2 regions of the Pseudoalteromonas sp. S3178 genome follow, and region 2 is predicted to be linked to the other one. Evidence: predicted binding sites of a transcription regulator. Region 2 holds the regulator's gene; the other holds the start of a gene.
The links. Region 2 encodes sigma-54, which starts transcription at its own class of promoters, with help from an activator protein. Its sites were predicted from a motif close to GTTGGCACGNNNNTNGNNT; they were not measured.
Positions count from the first base shown of each region.

Region 1 (11,736 bases), on a different contig from region 2:
GGATCGAGACTTGCGTCAGTTTCTTTATCTGTTTCTGTTTTAGCGGCTTTAGTCGCTTGGGTAGACTCTTCAAGTTTAACCGTAATTATATCGCCAGTGCGCAGTGCTTTTTTGTCTGAATATAAATCGTTAGAAGTATGAGTATTAAATAAAGACCCAGTTGCTACCAGGGGCTCTACGACAGGCTCTGGGTACATAGGTGCATAGTACGGATCGTCTTGTACTACTTCACTATTTTGCGTAGACATACAGCCACTTAAAAATAAAGCACCTGCTGAAATAAATAAAATTTTACGCATAAAAGTCCCCTTACTCTTTAAAGCTGTTGATTAATGTAACTCATCATTTCGTCAACGGCCGAGATAACCTTCGAGTTCATCTCGTAAATACGCTGCGTTTCAATTAGATTAACCAGCTCTTCAGTTACATTTACGTTTGATGTTTCAAGCGAACCTTGAATAATACTTCCAAGCCCTTCAACTCCTGGGTTACCTTGCACCGGTGCACCACTTACAGCAGTTTCGGTATAAAGATTTTGTCCAATTGGCTCAAGACCTGATGGATTAATAAAGTCACTAATTGTTAACTGCCCAATAACCACATTATCGGCTTGACCTGCAACACGTACCGATACTTCACCATCTTGTGAAACGGTTATTGATTGTGCGTCATCTGGTACATTCATCTCTGGCTGAATTACGTAGCCAGCTCCAGAGGTTACAATTCGTCCATCGCCATCTGTTGTAAATTGGCCATTGCGTGAGTAGGCAATATTGCCATCTGGCTGAAGTACTTCAAAAAAACCTTCGCCAGAAATCATCCAATCTAAAGAGTTCTCGGTAGTTAGCATATTACCTTGAGTAAACTCTTTTTGGTTGGCAACCACCTTAGCACCCGCACCTAACATTAAACCTGACGGCATTTCGGTATCTTGCGATGAACGACCACCCGGTTGATTAATATTTTGATAGAGTAAGTCTTCAAATATAGCGCGGCTTTTTTTGTAACCTACAGTGCTGGCATTCGCTAAGTTATTTGAAATAACCGATATATCGGTTTGTTGAGCGTCTAGCCCTGTTTTACTGATCCACAATGCTGGATTCATAATTATGCCCTCATTTTAAAGTTAAACTATGCGCATGAGCTGATCTTGACGTTCATCAATTTCTTCAGCTGTTTTCATTAGTTTTACTTGTAATTCAAATTGACGCTGGTGACTTATCATGTCGACCATTTCGTGAACAGGGTTCACATTAGACATTTCAAGCGAACCACTTAATACTTTTACATTTGCAGAGGTATCAACAGCTTGCCCTGCTACAGGCCTAAATAAACCATCGTTACCTTTTTCAAGTTGCGAGCTGTTAGCTTCTACAACTCTTAGCGTGTCAACTTCTTCTAAGAAGTTAGCCGGTGCACCCTGTGGGCGTACTTGAATGGCACCATCTTCACTAAAACCAATTTTTTCGACCGGTACAGGTAAAATAACAGGGCCACCCTCGCCAATTACTTGACGACCATGACTTGTTACTAACATGCCTTGCGCTGTGATATTAAGCGTACCTACTTTTGTGTAAGCTTCGTTGCCCGATGCATCTTGTACTGCAAGCCAAGCGTTATCGCTCATCGCAATATCTAAATCGCGTCCGGTTTGTATTATGCCACCCGATACCATGTTTGAGCCTGGGCGCTCTTGCATTGAAAATACACGTGTCGGCAAACCTTCGCCAAACGCTTGCATAGAGCGCGCCTGAGCAAAGTCAGCTTTAAAGCCAGTTGTATTTGCATTCGCCAAATTATTGGCTTTAAGCGCAAGCCCCTGCAGGCTTTGCTTAGCGCCAGAGGCGGCAATGTAGACCATTTTGTCCATAGTATCGACTCACATAAAAATCTCTGAATTGATAAATGCAAAATAGATGCCAGATTAAAATTGACGCAATAAACAGGAAGGTTTTATACAGGAGATCATAAAAAAGGCTGCAAAAATGCAGCCTATTTGAATTAAATTTAACTTATCGAATCTGCAAAATACTTTGCTGAATGGTTGAGTTAACTTCAAGCGCACGTGAGTTAGCCTGGTAGTTTCGTTGGGCTGTAATCAAATCTACAAGCTCGTTAGTCAAGTTTGTATTTGATTGCTCAAGTGCAGAGGAATTAATGCTACCAAAAGTACCTGATCCTGCTTCACCTGCAACAGGCTCTCCAGAGTCAATACTTTGCTTCCAACTTGTATCGCCTACTTGCGATAAACCTTGTGAATTAGGGAAGCGAACCATAGCAACTTGACCTAGGTAAGTTGAATCGCCATTACTGTATGAAGCAACAAGTTTACCATCGGTGCCAATATCAATACCCGCTAAACGACCTACTGTTGAGCCATCTTGATCAAGTGCTTTTACTTCAAAACCACTCGAGTACTGAGTAGGAATACGACCAGCGGTGTTATTTTCATCACGCCAGTTCAGCTCAATACCTGTGCTAGGAAATGTTGCACCGTTATCAAGCATCGTCGATAGCCCAGTGCCTGCACCTGCTGGTAGGTTTATTTCGTCAAACGTTGTTAAGTTCGTGTTTGCCACGCCACCGGTTGTAGCAGGTAAACCGCTTGAGTCGAAACCTAGTGTAGTGATAGGTGTATATGGCGTGGTAGTTTGTTCTGCGCCCGATGTACCATCAACAACTTTACCATCAAGAGTGGCATATACTTCCCAGCTGTTGTCTGTCCCACCTGAAGCGGCATCTTCTTCTTTAACAAAAAAGTATTGTAAAATATGTGGCTCACCTAATGAATCATATACAGTTGTTGATGTAGACGAGTTGTACGTACCATTTGATGTAGGGTCAAAATCTATACCCGTTGGATCTGCAGTTGCATCTAAGTTAAACGATAAAAATACGTTTTCTGTCGCTCGGGGTGAACCCGACGAATCTGGAATTTGTATTGGGTTAGTTGTACTTAAGCTTACCGATGTTGTATCGCCTGTTGACGAATCAACTGGAAAGGCTTGTAAATAATTACCTTTAGCATCTACCATAAAATTATCTTGGTTAAGCTTAAATGCGCCCGCACGTGTGTATGTTAAATCTTGCGATGAAATATCATCAGTCATCGCAAAATAACCTTCACCCGTAATCGCTAAATCTAATGAGTTATTAGTAAATTGCAACGATCCCTGATGAAACTGTTGTGCAACCATAGTGGTTTGTACACCATCACCATTTTTAGTTTTGCCTGCGCTAAATACTGATGATGCATATACATCAGCAAACTCAGCACGTGATTCTTTAAAGCCTGTTGTGTTAACGTTTGCAATATTATTTGCTGTTACGTCTAAATCTTTTTGTGCGGCAGCAAGGCCGGTTAATGCAATATTGAAGCTCATAATTCACCTCTAACCTTTAAATATGTGGCCTGCTGGCAGGCAAAAAATACTAAATTTATTATGCGATTTCTGCAACATCTGTCAGTCTAACCGCGCCTTCTTTAGTGTTAATAATAATGCCGCTTGAGCCATTTATATTAACGCTTTCAATGTTCTTAAATGTCGCTATTGGTAAGCTTGAAAATTCACCGTCGGTACTTCCTTCAGCTGATACAGTGTATTCACCTTCAGGTAAGCGCTCACCGTCTTCGTTTGTACCATCCCAAGTAAAACGAACCGCTCCAGCAGGCTGAGAGCCCATATCAATTGTTTTCACTAATTGACCTGACGCATCAGTTACCTTAATTTTTAAATTATCAACCGCGGCTTCTGCAACTGCAGACCCTTTAGCATCACCTGTTTCGTTCAAATCTAAAGTGTTAGACTCTAATAGCGCCTGCTTACCTACAAGTGTTGAAGCTTGCAAAGCAGAGTTAGAGGTCATTGATGAAGCTAAAGATTCAAAGTTTGTGTTTAAATCAGTAATGCCTTGCGCCATCGTAAAATTAGTCATTTGTGCAATCATTTGATCATTATCCGCAGGGTTACTGGGATCTTGATACGATAATTGCTGAGTTAACAAAGAGAAAAAGTCTTCTTGCGTTAACGCGTCACTTTCCTCATCAGCTGTTGCTACTTGTTTGTCTTGCCAAGTAATAGAGTCTAAATAGGATGAACTGGTACTAATATCGTTACTCATAACCTACCCTCGGTTATCGCTGCCCAAGTAACAGCGTTTTGCTTAACATTTGCTTAGCTGCATCTGCAACTTGCACGTTTGTTTGATAAGAGCGAGAGGCTGAGATCATATTTGCCATCTCCTCAACAACATTAACGTTGGGTTTATAGATATAGCCGTTTTCATCCGCGCTCGGGTGATTTGGGTTATATTCAATCTGTAATGGCTTGTCACTTTCAACAATTCCCAAAACTTTAACACCAACAGCGGAGCCCTGAGGATTACTAGCCGATGCTGACGCTTTAGTCAGTTCTGCTGCAAATACAGGCTGGCGCGCTCGGTAAGTTTGGTCTTGAGATGAACTAATCGTATTAGCATTAGAGATATTACTTGCGGTAGTATTTAAGCGAACATTTTGTGCGCTCATACCACTAGCTGAAATATCAAATACATTATATAAACTCATAATTTTTATCCTTGACTACCGAGGGCTTTGTTCAGACCTTTAAATCTGCCGCTTAAAAATTGCAAGCTGGCCTGATACTCCATCGCATTCTGTGTATACAAGTTTCGTTCCACCTGTATATCAACCGAGTTACCATCACCTGTATCTGTTTGATTTGGCATACGAAATAATTCAGAACCACCTACACTTCTAGTACCACCGGCAATGTGATTTGCATCTGTTGTAACCATTGAATTGCCGCTTTGTTGGGTTGACCTTGCCGCTTTTAATGCTGAGGCAAAATCGATATCTTTTGCTTTATAGCCAGGCGTATCAGCGTTCGCTATATTAGTGGCAAGTAACTCTGCTCGCTGTGAACGGATCAACATGGCTTGCGGATGCACACCCAAAGCTTTATCAAAACTGATAGCCATAACCTTTCTCCAAAAAATTGACTTACCTATGGTTAAAGCAAAAAATAAGCCATTAATCTTAGAAGTTGTGTGATTTTTATAGAGCTATGTTTTTAAATGAAAAACGACGCAAATAGCGTCGTTAAAAAGGAAGGAATTAACTTAATTATTTCTTTTGGTATATGATACCAGGGTTGCAACGTACCATATCAAATTCATTACTTAAGCCCGTCATCGACTCCGAAGCACCTAAAAATAGATACCCTTTAGGATTTAAAGCTTGAGCAAATTGACTAATAATTTTTGCTTTTACTTCTGGTGCAAAATAAATAAGTACATTTCGACAAAAAATAATATCAAACTTACCCATAAGTGCATAAGAATCAAGTAGGTTTAAGTGCCTAAAGTTAACTTGTTTTTTTACCGAATCGTTAACTTGAGCCATACCATTGCCACTATCTTTGAAGAACTTTTTGCGACGCTCTGCAGACAACCCTCTTGCTAACGCAAGTGAATCGTACTCTGCATTTTTACACATATCGAGCATGGTATTAGATATATCAGTACCGGTAATTTGCGCTCCCATGCGCAGTACTCCAGGCTGCTTTGCCTGAAACTCCGCAACAGACATAGCAATAGAGTATGGCTCTTGCCCTGATGAGCTTGCCGCAGACCAAATTTTTAATGGCCTCCTTAACTCCTTAAATTCAGGGAATAATCTATTTTGTAAAAGCTCAAATGGGTATTGATCTCTAAACCATAACGTTTCGTTTGTGGTCATTGCATCAACAACTGCGGCTCTTAATTGCCGCTCATGTGGCCCAAGTGTTTTACTGACTAGTTGCGATAAAGATTCCACATTAAATCGAGCCATTAATGGAGCAAGTCGGCTTTTAACTAAATACTGCTTGTTTTCACCTAAAACAATGCCACATTGCTGCTCTAAAAACGAACGGAACTGATCGTATTCACTTTGCTGCAAATCTTTATTATTCAAATTAATAACACCTATAATTATTCGTCACTATGAACCCATTTTTTAACCGCTGTAGCTAATTCATCAGGGTTAAATTTAGCAATAAAATCATCTGCGCCTACTTTTTCGATCATTGCTTGGTTAAATACACCACTTAAAGATGTGTGTAAAATAACGTGCAATGGCGCTAATTTTGGATCTGCTTTTATTTCTGCAGTTAATGTATAGCCGTCCATTTCAGGCATTTCAACATCTGATATTAATAAACCTACTCTTTCTGTAATATCGTTTTTACAATCAAGCTCGGCTATTTCTTTAAGTCTGATTAGTGCTTCTTTACCATTTTTAGCAAGCTCAGTTTGTACACCTAGTGGTTCAAGAGCACGCTTTACTTGATTACGAGCAACGGCAGAGTCATCAGCAATAAATACGATACGCTCGCCTAAATCTTTTTGGATATCACCACCGGCAGCTACTTCAGCGCTCACTTCTGTATTTACTGGGCAAATTTCGTTAAGAATTTTTTCTACATCAAGAATTTCTACTAATTCATTTTCGATTTCGGTCACAGCGGTTAAATATGAATATCGCCCAGCTCCTGATGGAGGCGGCATTATTTTTTCCCAATTCATATTTACTATTCGCTCTACACCACCCACTAAAAACCCTTGAACAGAGCGGTTATACTCCGCAATGATAATAAAACTGTCTTTAATATTTTCTATTGGACGCCCACCTACAGCCATCGATAAATCTATAACTGAAATAGTTTGGCCACGAATATGCGCTACACCACGAATGTACGCATTTGATTTAGGCATACTAGTAAGAGGCGGACATTGTAATACCTCTCTTACTTTAAATACGTTAATACCAAAACGCTGACGCCCTCTGAGCTTAAATAAAAGTAATTCTAGGCGGTTCTGCCCAACCAACTGTGTGCGTTGGTTTACTGAGTCTAAAATGCCTGCCATTCAAATCTCCTAAAGAAAACAAATAATGCGGAACGATAATTGCTTTCTAATTATAAAGCTACATAACATCGCGGGAGCGTCTAAGTTTTGACGCAAAATATTTATACCCTGTTTGAAACCATAAGCATAGTCGAAACATTATGAGTTTGTTAAAAAAAGTCAGAAGATACAGTGTTTTTTATTTTGTTGCCAGCCTCTGCTTAGCAACACCTTTGCATGCAAAAGTGTTTAGCAAAGATTTATTACAAGAGATGGCCGTTAGTTACGTAGCTAAGCAAATAAACACAAATGATAGTGATAAAACTCAATTAAGTGCCCTACCACTTGATAGCCGCATACCTGATCGCATCTGTAAATCACCTCTTGAGCTAACGTCTGCTAGTGAGCCTCCTTTTAATAGGCAGGTCACTATTCAGGCTAAGTGCCAAGATGAGCAAGCGTGGGCGCAATACGTACATGTAAGAGTTGTCGAAATGGCCCCAGTAGTAGTTGCGAATGCAAACCTAGCTCGTGGTGAAGTAATTACTAAGTCACATTTAAGTATACAAATGAAGCCTTCGCACTTTGTGAGAGTCCAATACTTAGATAACCCTGATATGTTGATTGGTAGCAGAAGCAAACGAAACATTAGAAGTGGTATGCCAGTACTACTTAATCAAATTTGCATGGTATGTAAGGGAGATTCTGTTAATATTTACGCAAACCTCAGAGGCCTTAGAATTAAAACCACGGGCATAGCCCTTGAAGATGGCACTTTAGGCGAACAGGTTCAGATTAAAAACAAAAAATCAGGTAAAATTTTAAATGCTCGAGTAGATGGTGTAGAGTCTGTTCAAGTAAACATTTAATTTAGATTTATACTAAAGTATCCTACGTATATGCCGATAACTAGGCATCAGTTGGGTAATATACAGGTTTATTATTATGGTCAGTCAAGTTAATGGTAGTAATCAACAAACAAATGCGCTTACAAACGCAAAGCAACAACAAGTTGATTTAAAAAAAGATAATGCAAATACACAAGCTGCACAGTCGCAATCTCCAAAAGCTGCGAGTGATTCTGTAAGCTTGACGCCACAAGCACAACAATTAAAAACATTGCAAGATAAAGCGCAACAGTCGCCTGGTTTTGACAGTGAAAAAGTAGCTGAACTAAAAAAAGCAATTACCGAAGGTAAATACCAAATTGATGCTGAAAAGCTAACAAAAAACTTAGCAGATTTTGAGTTTAACGTTTATGGCTAATCATAACGGTTTAATTTGCGTAAAATTAAATGAGCAAGTAGATTGCTTAGACTCATTACATGCGCTGTTAAACGAAGAGCTTACAGTTATAGCGTCTCGAAGAGGTGAAGGTTTAAAAGAGCTTGCCCAACAAAAAATGCCTTTTTTAACCAAGCTAACTAAGCTCGATAAAGAGTTAAACAAACTTTTTGTCGCTAATGATGAGAATTCTACTGAGGTGAATGAGCTTGTTGACCAAGTTAAGTCACAATTAGCACAATGCCAAAAGCAAAATAAAGTTAATTCACATGCAGCCCGCCAAGCTCATTTAAGTGTTAAACAACTTAAAGAGATTTTAATTGGCGCACCAACCAGCATGACTTACGATCAAGGCGGTAGCGTAGTGAATACTGATAACAAGTTAGTCCGTAACTTAAAAGCCTAACCATACTTTATTTATAGCCATATTTTGTTAAAAAGCCCTTATTGAATATTTTCAATAAGGGCTTTTTAAGTATAGATAGCTTATTAAGCTACGCTTTGAATAATAAACCAATCTGAAGTTGCTACCTTCCGTACTTACAATCACTTTGAACCTGTAATACCAACTCCAATAAATAGCTGATCTATTTTACTTGTTAAAACAACCCATTTCTTTGTTGTAAATTTCGTAAAAGGGAACAACCATTTACATCAATTTACGCCTAGAACTGAATTGTTTTTTTGGCGTAAAATTTAGAACACATACTTAATATAGTTGGTATAAATAAATCGCTTTACCAAACATTAGATTAAGTACATTTTATAGCCCATCCCAATACTAAACTGAGATGGGCAATTTATTTAAATGTCTGTTTGGTTACTTCCATTTTCGATTAAGTACTTAATCATCTCCTCTGACTGATTTTGTACATCAACTGCTGGCGTTGCTTCATCAATACTTCCTCCGCTTTGCGCTGGGCTATAAGCAATCGCAGAGCCTTCTTCATCAAGTAAGTTGTTTAAGGCGACTAACTGCTCTGTTTCAGAGTCAATTATTACATCGTTTATGCTTAACGGCTCTGTTTCACTAACCTCTACCACCTGCTCTGCCGCGCTTGCCATTGTTCCAACATTTGCTAAGTTAATGGTTTCAGTATTTAACACTCCATCACCTTGCGTATCACCCAATGCTGACTCTTCGCTAAATGACGCAGGCATAGTGTCGCCAGCACCTGAGCTAGATTGTGAGGTATGCATATTTCCGGACTGTTCTATCACATTATCCGTATTTTTGATTAAGTAGTTTCCTGCTTCATCAACAGTAACAAAATAGTATTGCTCCCCTCCACCAATGTTTAGGTTGGCTAAGTTTAATACTCCTCCCCAATCTCCATTGCTATCTGAAGTAAAGCTACTTGAAAGTTCTAATACATCTAAATCTAGACCGAGTAAGTCAACGCCCAATAACGAAGAGCCAATAATGTATACTTCAGTATCTGGCTCTGTTGTCCCTTCAACTGATGGGAATAAAAGACCTAATACTCCTGAACTAAAATCAGTAACCTCAAAGCCTATTGGCGTGGTATCTATAATCAATCCAGAGAGGCTACCGCTTGAGGCTGTATTTCCTGATGCATCAGTTGCTACCGCTGTTACAGTATAAGCACCATCCGCTAAATCTGTATCCGGTGAGGCACTCCATGCACCTGTTCCGCTAGCAGTTACCTGTTTAGTGACTGTTGTTGCGCCGCTAAAGGTGACTAATATAGTTTCACCAGCGCCCGCAGTCCCCGTAACAAGAGGTGTTTGCTCTGCAGTTAGTTCTAACCCCGAGTCAATTGTAATACCTGAGTCAACTGCGCTATTGGTTGACTGTGTACCTGTATTACCTGCGCTATCAGCAATGCTTACATCTACGCTGTAATTACCCTCAGGAAGTACTTCTGTAGAGGTCACACTCCAAGTTCCATCAGGTCCAACTGTTGTTTGAACATTGTGAGTAGCACCCGCTGAATCAGTAAACATAACGATTACAAGCGCGCCTGCAAAGCTTCCCGTAACTGACCCTGTAACAGTAGGCGTAGTATCTTGCCCTACCAATATTGGATCTATGACGACAGTTGGCGCTGTGTAGTCTGTGCTTGACACCATAGTATCGCTAGAAGAGTTACCCGCAGTATCACTTATTGATGCTGTAGCACTAAAGCTACCTTCACTCAGTGCGGTTGTCGCTGTTACTGTCCATGAACCATTGCCTGCAACTTGGGCAGTAATAGTTTGTGAATCGTTATTAGCATCTGTAATAACCACGCTCAGCGTTGTACCTGCTGGAGCATCACTTGTACCAGTAATAGTTGGTAGTGGATTATTAGTAACGGATAACTGGTCAACTTCAATTGTTGGCGGGGTTAAATCAACAATACCACCTAGGCTTGTAGAACTGGTAAGTCCTAAGTTTTCGACTGTAGCATCTACTGTAAAGGCGCCTTCAGCTAATGGAGCGCTAGGTGTTAACGTCCACACTCCCGCAATAGCCTGTGTGTTGTAAGTAGTTGCTGTACCACTACTATCGGTTATTACAACTTCTACATCACCATTTAACACATCGGTAGTACCGCTAATGGTAGGGGTTGTATCGCTTGTATCTATTATTGGGTTGATTAATAGGCCCGGTAAAGTAGTGCTAACGGTGCCCGTTTGTGTCACTGTTGCTATATTTCCTGCATCATCAATACTAATAGCCTCAACGGTTAAATCACCTTCAGCTAGAGCCGGAGTAACAATAAGCCATGTTCCATCCCCTAATACCGTTGTGGTAACTTCATAAAGCGTACTTGTAGAGTCGGTAATATTAACCGTAATTAAGCTACCAGCCTCTTCGTCACTGGTGCCTGTAATAGTTGGCGTTAGCGTATTAAGTACACCAAAGGCGTCTATTTCTAACGATGGCGGTATGGTATCAATCGTCACTTGCTCAGTAACAGACTGGCCTACGTTGCCTGCAGCATCAGTAATGCCTGCGAATACACTATATATACCATCAGGTAAGCTAGTTGTTAATAACGACCACGTGCCATCGCTACCTACAAGCGCATCGAATACTGTTTCATTGCCGTTACTATCAACCACTGTTACGTCAATATCTGTACCAGGTGCTTCTTCAGATGTACCCGAAATTGTTAGAATATCAGTATTACTAATGCTCAATGGTAAAATGTCTACCACAGGCACTAGCGTATCAACAACAAACTCAAGCGTTTGTGTTACTACGTTGCCCGACTCATCTGTAATACTCACATTAGCAACGTGTTGCCCTTCAGATAATGCATCTAGTTGTAGTGTGAACAACCCTAGAGCATCGACAGTAGTCGTTAGTACAGTCCCGCCATCTAATTGTATTTCTACTACACCATTAATTAAATCACTGGTACCTTGAATTATTGGCGATGAATCTGATGTTGACCCAATAACATCTAAGACCAATGTTGGCGATATGGTATCTACAACATCTGTGATTAATTGGGTTGCAGTAATACCAACCTCACTAAGCACATTAACAGTTACACTAAATGCACCTTCAGCAAGAGACTGCGGCACCTGTACAGCCCATGATTGATCGGC
Region 1 is NZ_PNCW01000012.1:85,842-97,577, forward strand. It holds gene flgH (flagellar basal body L-ring protein FlgH) at 1-299, opposite strand, end outside; gene flgG (flagellar basal-body rod protein FlgG) at 317-1,105, opposite strand; gene flgF (flagellar basal-body rod protein FlgF) at 1,127-1,870, opposite strand; gene flgE (flagellar hook protein FlgE) at 2,013-3,383, opposite strand; gene CWC11_RS02910 (flagellar hook assembly protein FlgD) at 3,442-4,122, opposite strand; gene flgC (flagellar basal body rod protein FlgC) at 4,136-4,567, opposite strand; gene flgB (flagellar basal body rod protein FlgB) at 4,573-4,980, opposite strand; gene CWC11_RS02925 (CheR family methyltransferase) at 5,126-5,956, opposite strand; gene CWC11_RS02930 (chemotaxis protein) at 5,974-6,909, opposite strand; gene flgA (flagellar basal body P-ring formation chaperone FlgA) at 7,050-7,757, shown strand; gene flgM (flagellar biosynthesis anti-sigma factor FlgM) at 7,834-8,154, shown strand; gene flgN (flagellar protein FlgN) at 8,147-8,578, shown strand; gene CWC11_RS02950 (Ig-like domain-containing protein) at 8,977-11,736, opposite strand, start outside.
Region 1: the regulator sigma-54 is predicted to act here: its motif matches at 1,906-1,924, upstream of flgF (flagellar basal-body rod protein FlgF).

Region 2 (11,736 bases):
AAGCGCACTAAACAGCATGTGTGCTGAACGGCCAAGCGCAGCAAAACGCCCTAGCGTTTTTCGCCCAAGCCTTTGAAATAAATCCAACATTATGCTTTTTCTCCAAGTAACTCATCGGCATACGTTTGCGCAGGAAAGTGAAATGGTACAGGCCCATCCGACAAACCATTTAAAAACTGCTGCACTAATGGAGATTCATGATTGCGCATTTCATCGGGAGTGCCTGTGCCTATTACGCCTTGATCAGCAATAATAATGACGTGATCGGCAATACTCATAACCTCTGTAACATCGTGAGTTACAATTAATGAAGATAAACCAAGCACTTCATTTAAAGACTTTATTAGCTTAACCAATACCCCCATAGAAATAGGGTCCTGTCCTGCAAATGGTTCATCATACATAATGAGTTCGGGGTCTAAAGCAATAGAGCGCGCTAATGCGGCACGTCTTGCCATACCACCCGATAACTCAGAGGGCATTAAATCTTTAGCACCACGCAAACCAACCGCTTGAAGCTTCATTAAGACTATTAATCGAATAATATCTTCGCTTAAATCTGTATGCTCCCTAATTGGAAACGCAATATTGTCAAATACCGACATATCAGTAAATAAAGCACCACTTTGAAAAAGCATGCTCATTTTTGTTCGGGCCGCATACAGCTCTTTACGCGACATACTTGGAATGCTGCCACCTTCAAATAAAATATCACCGGAGTCAGGCTTAAGCTGACCGCCGATTAAACGCAGCATGGTGGTTTTGCCAATTCCGCTTGGCCCCATAATGGCAGTGATTTTACCTTTAGGTACGCTGAAACTCATATTTTTATATATGGTTCTATCGCCACGCGAAAAGCTCACATCCTTGACTTCTACTATTGATTGCGACAAGTCGCTCTCCATAACAATGTTCACTAGTGATCCTATTTTAAGGGTTTTTTATCAAAGATGGAAAAAACAATTCGTAAGATTTTGTAATACACCTATAAAAAGTGTTCTAAGGCTGAGGGATTTTCCCTTAACACATGCTTAAGTTTATAAATATAAACTAAAAGCACTGGGCCCATTAGAGCAGACCTGACTCTTTTATTTATACTTTCATGTTGGCTTTTGTTACTATTCGCGCCATCTCTATTTTGAATAACTGGCTTATCACAATGGTTACCTCGTTTGTTATTTTGATTCTTGGTTTTGCAGCTCTGGTTTGGAGTGCAGACAGGTTTGTTTATGGGGCAGCAGCCCTTGCTAAAAACTTTGGCGTTCCCACGCTTATTGTTGGTTTAACCGTTGTAGCTATGGGTTCATCAGCGCCAGAAATGATGGTTTCGGCCTCAGCAGCTTTAGCTAATAAAACCGATACAGCTGTTGGTAATGCTGTGGGTTCAAACATTACAAATATTTTACTTGTGTTAGGTATTACCGCCCTTTTTCGCCCTCTTGCAGTATCTTCAAGTACATTAAAACGCGAAATGCCATTAGTGATGCTCGTATCATTGGCTACTTGGTATGTGTTTTCAGATAACTACTTTTCGTTTGGTGAAGGCATAGCACTTTTAATTGGCTTTATCGTTTTTATTGGTGGGCTGATTATTGTTTCTATGCGCGCGAAAAATGAAGATGATCCGTTTGTGTCAGAAGCATGCGATGAAGTACCTAATGACGTTCCAACAAAAAAAGCTGTATTTTGGCTAGTTATTGGCATGATTTTACTTCCTGTAAGTTCACATTTTTTAGTGGGCTCAGCGGTTGATATTGCAAAATACTTTGGCTTGAGCGATTTAGTCATCGGCTTAACTATTATTGCCATAGGTACGAGTTTACCTGAGCTTGCAGCCTCTATTGCAGGTGTATTAAAAAATGAAGACGACCTTGCTCTTGGTAATATTGTGGGCTCAAACATATTTAATATTTTAGCCGTATTACCACTAGCCGGTATTATTAACCCTTCAGCAATTGATCCATCATTAGTGAGTCGAGATGTATTAATAATGATAGGTGCAACACTTGCTCTTATTATTATGTCGTTGAACTTTAGAGGTTCTCAGCGTATCAATAGAGTAGAAGGCGGCTTATTGCTATTAGCATTTTTAGGCTACCAAGGTTATATTTTCAGTCAAATAGGGTAAACATGGCGCAGTTAAACTTTATTGAACAAGGCCTTCGCGTTCTTGATATAGAACGCCAAGCATTGAGTGATATTTCTCAATATGTTGATGAAAACTTTCATCATGCATGTCAATTAATGTACGACTGCCAGGGCCGCATTATTGTCATTGGCATGGGAAAATCAGGCCATATAGGTAATAAAATAGCCGCCACACTTGCAAGTACGGGTAGCCCAGCCTTTTTTGTTCACCCAGGTGAAGCGAGCCATGGCGACTTAGGCATGATCACAAAAAATGATGTGGTTATGCTTATTTCAAACTCTGGGGAAACCAGCGAAGTTTTAAATATCATCCCAGTATTAAAAAGACTTGGTGCAAAAATGATAGCCATGACGGGTAATATGCAATCAACCATGGCAACACTTGCTAATGTACATGTGTGCATAAAAGTAGAAAAAGAAGCCTGCTCATTAGGTCTTGCGCCAACAGCAAGTACCACAGCCACTTTAGCTATGGGAGATGCTATGGCTGTAGCACTTCTAGAGGCTAGAGGTTTTACCGCAGATGACTTTGCTCTATCGCACCCAGGAGGCAGCCTAGGTAAGCGTTTACTACTAACGCTAAAAGACGTAATGCACAGCGGTGCAAACACACCTATTATTAATATTTCGCAAACTATAAAAGATGCATTAATTGAAATGTCAGCCAAGGGATTAGGCATGACCGCGATAGTTAATGACAACAAAGAGCTCGCGGGATTATTTACCGATGGCGATTTACGCCGTATTTTAGAGCAACGTATTGATATTCACACCACTTTAATCAGTGTGGTAATGACTAAGTCATGTACAACAGCTACCCAAGATATACTTGCAGCTGAAGCGCTCAATATAATGGAAAACAAACGTATAAATGGGTTAATTGTGGTTAACGAAAAAAACCAACCAATTGGCGCACTAAACATGCAAGACCTATTAAAAGCAGGAGTGTTATAAATGCAATTTGAAGATCTCTATCAACCGCTAAGTGCTGATGCAAAAGCGCGCGCTAAAAAAGTAAAGCTACTTATATGCGATATTGATGGTGTTTTTTCTGATGGGCGAATTTACCTTGGCAACCAAGGCGAAGAGCTAAAAGCGTTTAACACCAAAGATGGCTTTGGCATAAAAGCATTAATAAATAGTGGCTTTGAAGTAGCCGTTATTACTGGGCGTCACTCTCAAATAGTGCAAACCCGTATGAGCAGTTTAACAGTGCAACATATTTATCAAGGTCAAGAAGACAAGCTAATTGCTTATCAAGAGCTAAAAAACAAGCTCAACCTAAGCGATGACCAAATTGCCTATATTGGCGACGATGGCCCCGATATGCCAGTAATGGAGCAAGTTGGTTTTGCCGTTGCTGTAAACGATGCTCACCCACTTATTAAACGCTTATCGCACTACGTTACCCAAATGCCAGGTGGTTTTGGGGCAGTAAGAGAGCTTACCGATTTACTCATGCTTGAAAATGGTAAGGCACTTACCACACAAGGCACGAGTTCATGAATGCGGCGCGCATAATACTTAGCATTTTATTCATTAGCTGTATGGTTTGGCTTTGGTACCCTTATTTTACCCAAACAAATACAGCTCCTCAGGCAGAACCTGAAGTGATTGCTAAGCCTGATTACATAGCCATAGAACTGAAGCAAACAGCTTATGATGAACAAGGTAAAATTAGCCACAAAGTAACAGCGGCTAAAATGGAGCTATACCAGCAGCTAGGTTTTACATTTTTTGAAAAGCCTATATTTACCTTATATAACGAAAAGCAAACGTGGCAAATAAACGCTGACGAAGCAACATTATACGAAGACAAACAGTTAATATTAGAAGGTAATGTAGTTGCCAAAAACTTAACCGATAACGCCATGATAGACAAAATCAACGCTGATAATATTCAGGTCGATATAGAACTATTAACAATGCGCTCGGAGCAACCTGTTGTCATCACTGGACCCAATTTAAAAATCACCGGTAAAGGCCTTGAAGCCGACTTAAAAACTGAAGTGATTAAACTAATTAACCATACGCGAACCATATACTATGACCAATAAAATTTCTAAAATACTTATAATTCCAACTCTTTTACTTGCTTTTAATGGCTATGCGGCAGAACAAGAAGCTTCTCCTGCTGCCAATCAAATTTCAATTAGCGCCGACAAACAAGAAGGCCAGTTAAAAGCTAATGTAGGGATTTTTGAAAAAAACGTAGAGATTATTCACGGTAATCGTCGTATTACAGCTGACAGATTAGAAGTACACAAACGCGATGATTTAGGTGATAACAAGCAATTATTAATAGCAACAGGTAGCCCAGCTTATTTTGAAGAAAAACAAGCTGACGGCACAGTAATGAGCGCCAGTGCAAACGAAGTACGTTACGATGTTGCTAAGCGATTTTTAACGCTTGTTGGCGATGCTGAAGTCGCTCAAGCGGGTCAAAAAATCAATGCAAAAAGTATTACGTACGACATGCAACAGCAATTAATTAGCGCCGAAAAAGATGAAAACTCTACCGATCGCGTTCACACTATTTTAGTGCCAGTTGAGCCTAAAAAAGTAAAAAAAAGTGACAAAGGCCAGCCATGAGTACATTAAAAGCAGAGCTATTAGCAAAAAGCTATAAAGGCCGTGAAGTAGTAAAAAATGTTGGCCTAGAAGTTAAAGCTGGCAGTATTGTTGGATTGCTTGGGCCTAACGGCGCAGGTAAAACTACTACGTTTTATATGATAGTGGGCCTTGTACCGAGTGATAAAGGCAAAATTTCTATTGATGAGAACGATATTACTCTTTTACCTATGCATAGTCGTGCTAGATTAGGCATAGGCTACTTACCACAAGAGTCATCAATTTTTAGAAAACTTACCGTTTATCAAAATTTAATGGCTATTTTAGAAACGCGTAAAGAGCTTAACAAAAAAGCAAGAGAAGATACGCTTAACAACTTGTTAGATGAATTTAGTATTCAACATATTCGAGACAGCCAAGGTATGGCTTTATCGGGTGGTGAGCGACGCCGCGTAGAAATTGCACGCGCACTAGCTGCTAATCCTAAATTTATATTGCTCGACGAACCCTTTGCAGGTGTAGACCCTATATCGGTGTTAGATATAAAGAAAATAATAGAACATCTTAAAAATCGTGGGATTGGTGTATTAATTACCGATCATAACGTAAGAGAAACCCTTGATGTTTGTGAAAAAGCCTACATTGTTTCTCATGGAGAGTTAATCGCTTCTGGTACACCAGAGCACGTATTAAATGATAAAACGGTACGCGATGTTTATTTAGGCGAGCAATTTAGGCTGTAACATTTACGCCATGTCTTTAAGCATCTGCTAGTATTAATTATAACAACATAAAAGGATTGTTAGAGATACATGAGGCAATCATTACAGCTGCGCATGGGCCAGCAACTTACAATGACTCCACAACTGCAACAAGCAATTCGTTTGTTGCAACTCAGTACATTGGATCTCCAGCAAGAAATACAAGAAGCGCTTGATAGCAATCCGCTTCTAGAAGTAGATGAACAAGATTACACGGAAGAATCAGCTGGCAAAAACGAGCAAAAAGCAGATAACGATGAATTAACCGTAAGTGCTAATGCCGATGAAAAACCAAGCGAGTACGAGCAAGACAGTGGTGAAGCACTTACTAAAGACACAGTAAGTGACGAAATGGCTATGGATGTAAGCTGGGATGAGTACATGAGCGCAGCTCCTGCTTCATCATCAGGCCCTATGCCAGAAGATGAGTCTATTTACCAAGGTGCTTCAACCGAAACTCTTCACGAGTATTTAATGTGGCAATTACAGCTCACGCCGTTTAGCCCTACTGATGAAGCAATTGCAATAGCGATTGTTGAAGCAGTCGATGACTCAGGTATATTAACGCTAAGCTGTGAAGATATTTTAGAAAGCTTTAATCAAGAGAACGACGACGAGGGCGAAGTTGAACTTGATGAAATAGAAGCCGTTTTAAAACGTATTCAGTTGTTTGATCCGGTGGGTATAGCAGCTCGTAGCTTACAAGAGTGCTTGTGTATTCAGCTAAATCAGTTTGATAAAGATACGCCTTTTATCAATGAAACAAAGATGATTTTAACCGATCATATTGATCTATTAGCGGCTCGCGACTATCGTACATTAATGAAGAAAACTAAGCTCAAAGAAGACGAGCTTAAAGAAGTAATGACGTTAATTCACACTCTAAACCCTAAGCCAGCAGATACTATTGTAAGGGAAGAATCAGAGTATGTGATCCCCGATGTATCAGTTAAAAAAATAAAAGGCCGTTGGGTAGTTGAGCTAAACCCAGATAGCATGCCTAAGATACGTGTTAATAGCCAATATGCAGCTATGTCACGAACAGTTAAATCTAGTGGTGACAGTCAATTTATTCGCTCTCATTTGCAAGAAGCTAAATGGTTTATAAAGAGCCTAGAGAGTAGAAACGACACACTACTAAAAGTAACTAATTGTATTGTTAAGCAACAACAGGGCTTTTTTGAACACGGTCCAGAAGCCATGAAACCTATGGTTTTAAACGATGTTGCAGAAATGGTAGAAATGCACGAGTCGACTATTTCGCGTGTAACTACTCAAAAGTATATGCACACGCCACGTGGTATATTTGAGCTTAAATACTTTTTCTCAAGCCACGTAAGCACCGAAAATGGTGGTGAGTGTTCATCTACAGCAATACGTGCTTTGATTAAAAAACTGATTGCCGCAGAAAACTCAGCAAAACCATTGAGTGATAGTAAAATTGCGGATATATTGGCTGAGCAAGGAATTAAAGTAGCTAGACGCACAATCGCAAAATACCGCGAATCTCTGGCTATTCCACCGTCTAATCAACGAAAGAGTTTGATATAAGACGCAAAACAAAGAGGAAAACGCTTATGCAACTAAACTTAACTGGTCGTCATGTAGATGTTACTGATTCATTAAGAGACTACGTAAATAATAAATTTGCAAAGCTAGAAAGGCATTCTGATCATATAAACAATGTTCATGTCATTCTCGATGTAGAAAAACTTAACCAAAAAGCTGAAGCTACAATCCATGTAAGTGGTGCAGAATTATTTGCATCTACCGAACATCAAGACATGTATGCTGCCATAGACTCGTTGATTGACAAGCTCGATCGTCAAGTTATTAAACACAAAGAGAAGCTTGCTCGACACTAATATGATGAAATTAAGCTCACTTATATGCCAGGACTGCAGCAAAGCTGCGGTCCTTTTTAATAGCAAAAAAAGAATTTTAGAGTTTATTAGCGAACTCGCTCATGAAAAGCTTCCTTATCTTTCACAGCAAGATATTTTGTGTGCTCTAATGAATAGAGAGAAGCTTGGTAGCACAGGCATAGGCCGTGGTATTGCAATTCCTCATGGAAGAATGAGTGGCGCAGAAGAGCCATTAGCAATAGTGCTTGTAAGCGAGACAGCCATAAATTTTGATGCGATTGATAACCGCCCTGTTGATATATTTGTTGCACTCATCGTACCAGATGGTGATAACCAACAGCACCTAAAGACTCTCGCAACCATAGCTGATAAACTAAATGACAAAGAATTTTGTAAACAGTTACGCTGTGCAAAATCCGATGCTGAGCTTTACCAAGTTATTGTTAATCAATCGTAGTTTAAAAGGGTGATAAATGGAGTTAATTATCATAAGTGGCCGATCTGGTTCTGGGAAGTCGGTTGCTTTACGCGTTGTAGAAGATTTAGGTTATTATTGCGTAGATAACATTCCAGTAAACCTACTGCCTTCTTTAGTGCGAAGCGTATCGGATACCTACGATAAAATAGCTGTTAGTATCGATGTGCGTAACATCCCAAAAGAGCAAGATGAGTTTAACGATATTCTTGAATACCTCCCGGGCTTTGCAAATCCCACTTTATTTTATTTAGATAGTGACGACCAAACTCTGATCAAACGTTTTTCTGAAACACGCCGATTACACCCGCTTTCTATTGACTCGTTACCACTTGATTTAGCGATAAAAAAAGAAAAACAACTGCTAGATGTATTAGTAACCCGCGCAGATTTCATGCTCGATACAACCGACTTAAGTGTTCATCAGTTAGCTGAGTCTATTCGTGAAAAAATTCTCGGTAAAAAAGATAAGCAACTTATTGTAACCTTTGAATCGTTTGGCTTTAAACACGGTATTCCTAAAGAAGCTGACTACGTATTTGATGCTCGATTTTTGCCAAATCCGCATTGGGAGCCAGAGCTTAAGCCTTTAAATGGTTTAGACCAACCTGTTAAAGATTACTTAGCGAGTCACAGCATAGTACAAAAATTCACTTGGCAAATTCAAACATTTGTACAAACATGGCTACCACACCTAGAGCGTAATAATCGTAGTTACTTAACGATTGCCATTGGCTGTACGGGCGGGCAACACCGTTCGGTGTATTTAGCACAAACAATTGGTGAGAGCTTTGCGATGACACACCCTAACGTAAAAATTAGACACCGCGAACAAGAAAAATAATACAGCCGAATAATCACCTGTTCAGCTTACATAGAGTAACTTATGCATTGTGAAGACACTTTTTTAATAAAAAACAAACTTGGCTTACACGCTAGAGCTGCCACTGTACTTGCGCAATTAGCCGTACAGTTTGATGCCACCATTACACTATTTCAAGATGATAAAGAAGCAGCTGGCGATAGCGTACTTGCATTAATGCTACTAGAAAGCAGCCAAGGTAAAGAAGTTAAAGTAGTGTGTGAAGGCCCCGATTCTGAGCAAGCCTTACATGCTGTTGGGCAACTAATAGCACAACGATTTAATGAACAAGAATAATTAGGCTTAACTTTTAGTAATAAAAAATTTTACCCGGTTAAGCTTATAAATAAGGTTAGTGCGTCTGTACACTCACCGTCTCCCCTAAAGTAATATAAAAATTTTAAAGGACGCCAATGCCTGAAGCTTTTGAACAAGATTACCCACTACAACAATTAAAACAGGTGACCAAGTCACTCAATAGTGGTCAATTTGTTCAAGTTAGGCGCATGCTTGCAAAAACAGCCCCTTGTGACACCGCACTTTTACTAGAATCATCACCTCACAAAATCCGTCGCTTACTTTGGCAATTAGTTGACCCTGATGTACAAGGTGACGTTCTTGAAGAGCTCTCTGAAGATGTACGTTTGGGCATTATTGCTCAAATGGAGCCTGAACACATTGCCGCCGCTACTGAAGACATGGGGCATGATGATTTAGGTGAAGTACTACGAAGCCTGCCTGACACCGTCTATAAAGACGTTGTTAGCGCAATGGATATTCAAGACAGAGAGCGTGCAACTCAAGCCCTATCATATCAAGAGCGCTCTGCTGGCGCGTTAATGAACACCGATACGGTAACCATTCGCCCTGATGTTACTCTGGATGTAGTGCTTCGTTATATTAGACTTAGAGGCGAGCTACCTGAAGGCACTGATGACTTATATGTAGTTGATAAGCATAACTGTTTTTTAGGTGCATTATCACTCAGCACCTTACTAACTAACCCACCAGAAAAAATCGTTCTTGATTTAATGGACGAAGATTGTGAATCTATTCCAATCTCTATGGATGAAAGTGAAGTTGCACAACTTTTTGAGCGTCATAACTGGATATCTGCACCGGTAGTTGATGATAACGCACACCTTTTAGGCCGTGTAACCATTGATGACATTGTTGATGTAATACGCGAAGACGCTGAGCATAGCCTTTTGAGCTTAGCGGGTCTTGATGACGAAGAAGATACCTTTGCACCCGTTTTAAAAAGCTCAAAAAAACGCTCAGTTTGGTTAGGTGTAAACTTATTAACCGCTCTTGCAGCAGCCTTTGTAGCAAGCTTTTTTGAAGGTACTTTAGATGTATTGCCTATTTTGGCGGTGCTAAACGGTATTGTGCCTTCTATGGGGGGCGTTGCTGGCAGCCAATCTTTAACACTTGTTATTCGTGGTATTGCTGTAGGTCATATAAATCAAACAAACCAACGCTTCTTAATGATGAAAGAGCTTGCCATTGGCGCGTTAAACGGTATTTTGTGGTCTCTTTTAATTGCTGGTGTTATAGCACTTTGGCAGTGGGATTTTATGCTTGGTGGCGTACTCGCGTTTGCTATGTTTATGAACTTAGTCGTCGCGGGCGTGGCTGGTGCAAGTATTCCTATTATATTGAAAAAAATGAATATTGACCCTGCATTGGCAGGCAGTGTTGTGCTCACTACCGTAACAGATATTGTTGGTATATTTGCCTTTTTAGGTACTGCTACCTGGTTACTGGTATAAGTTTAAACCGTTTTATAAAAGTGATTTAAATAAGTACTCTCATGGCAGCTAATAACAAAAACAAACCTAAAAAATCACTCAAACATAAAGGGCTTTCAACACTAAAGAGTGTGTTGGTGTATGTTTTATATTTTCCATAATTTATACGGCTATCAATTGGTGGCGACAACCTGTGATGCCAGCTAACCCGCAATTGCAGCTAATAGATTATCAAGGCCAGGTAATTAACCTCAATACAACGAGTCAAAGTAAACCAACGCTTATTTATTTTTGGGGTACTTGGTGCCCTATTTGTAGTATTACCTCTGAAGCTATAAACGAGCTTGCAAAAGACACTAATTACTCGGTAGTGACCATTGCAATAAAGTCGGGATCAGATCAAGATCTTCATCGCTATCTCAACGAAAACAGCTATACCTTTACAACAATAAACGATAAAAATGGTGAGATATTTGCCGATTGGCAAGGACAAGTAACGCCTTCCTACATAGTCTTAAAAGATAGCAAAATGACGCAAGGGCTTACAGGCATTCAGCCTTTATGGTCGCTTAAATTACGCTTATGGTTATCTGAAGCTTTTTAGCAAAAAACTCTTTATTGCCCGTAACTAATGTGGCAATAAAGAGCTTATAAATTTTAGGCTTGCGTGGCTATTACCTTGCTCGCTGACGATTACCACCCACTTTTGGTTTTGTATTCGCCTTTTTAAATTGACTAAAACCGGTATGGCGCGTTAAAGCTGGGCGACCTTTACCGCCTTTACCTGCTTTTTCATCTCGGCCTTCTTCTGGTACTAAGCAATTAGGGCCTTTACCTATTAAATTAGCTTTACCCATTTTACGCAGTGCTTCACGGATCATAGGCCAGCCTGATGCATCATGATAGCGTAAAATCGCTTTATGTAATCGACGTTGGCGAGCCCCTTTAGGAACAGGCACCACCTCAGCGTTATTTTTGATGTTGCGAAGCGAGTTCATTTCAGTGTGATAGATAGTCGTCGCATTTGCCATTGGTGAAGGGTAAAAGTTTTGCACTTGGTCTAGCTTAAAGTCATTTGTTTTAAGCCACAAAGCCATATTTACCATGTCTTCGTCTTTTGTCCCTGGGTGAGCAGATATAAAGTACGGTATTAAATACTGTTTTTTACCAGCTTCTTTTGAGTACTTATCAAATAATTCTTTAAATTGATCGTACGCGCCCATGCCCGGCTTCATCATTTTAGATAAAGGACCGTCTTCAGTGTGCTCAGGTGCAATTTTTAAATAACCGCCAACATGATGCG
Region 2 is NZ_PNCW01000018.1:66,245-77,980, forward strand. It holds gene mlaE (lipid asymmetry maintenance ABC transporter permease subunit MlaE) at 1-90, opposite strand, end outside; gene CWC11_RS04665 (ATP-binding cassette domain-containing protein) at 90-905, opposite strand; gene CWC11_RS04670 (calcium/sodium antiporter) at 1,160-2,128, shown strand; gene CWC11_RS04675 (KpsF/GutQ family sugar-phosphate isomerase) at 2,131-3,102, shown strand; gene kdsC (3-deoxy-manno-octulosonate-8-phosphatase KdsC) at 3,103-3,654, shown strand; gene lptC (LPS export ABC transporter periplasmic protein LptC) at 3,651-4,205, shown strand; gene lptA (lipopolysaccharide transport periplasmic protein LptA) at 4,195-4,740, shown strand; gene lptB (LPS export ABC transporter ATP-binding protein) at 4,737-5,462, shown strand; gene CWC11_RS04700 (RNA polymerase factor sigma-54) at 5,532-7,031, shown strand; gene hpf (ribosome hibernation promoting factor) at 7,058-7,345, shown strand; gene CWC11_RS04710 (PTS sugar transporter subunit IIA) at 7,350-7,802, shown strand; gene rapZ (RNase adapter RapZ) at 7,819-8,664, shown strand; gene CWC11_RS04720 (HPr family phosphocarrier protein) at 8,707-8,979, shown strand; gene mgtE (magnesium transporter) at 9,096-10,454, shown strand; gene CWC11_RS04730 (protein disulfide oxidoreductase) at 10,630-11,037, shown strand; gene CWC11_RS04735 (YgiQ family radical SAM protein) at 11,108-11,736, opposite strand, start outside.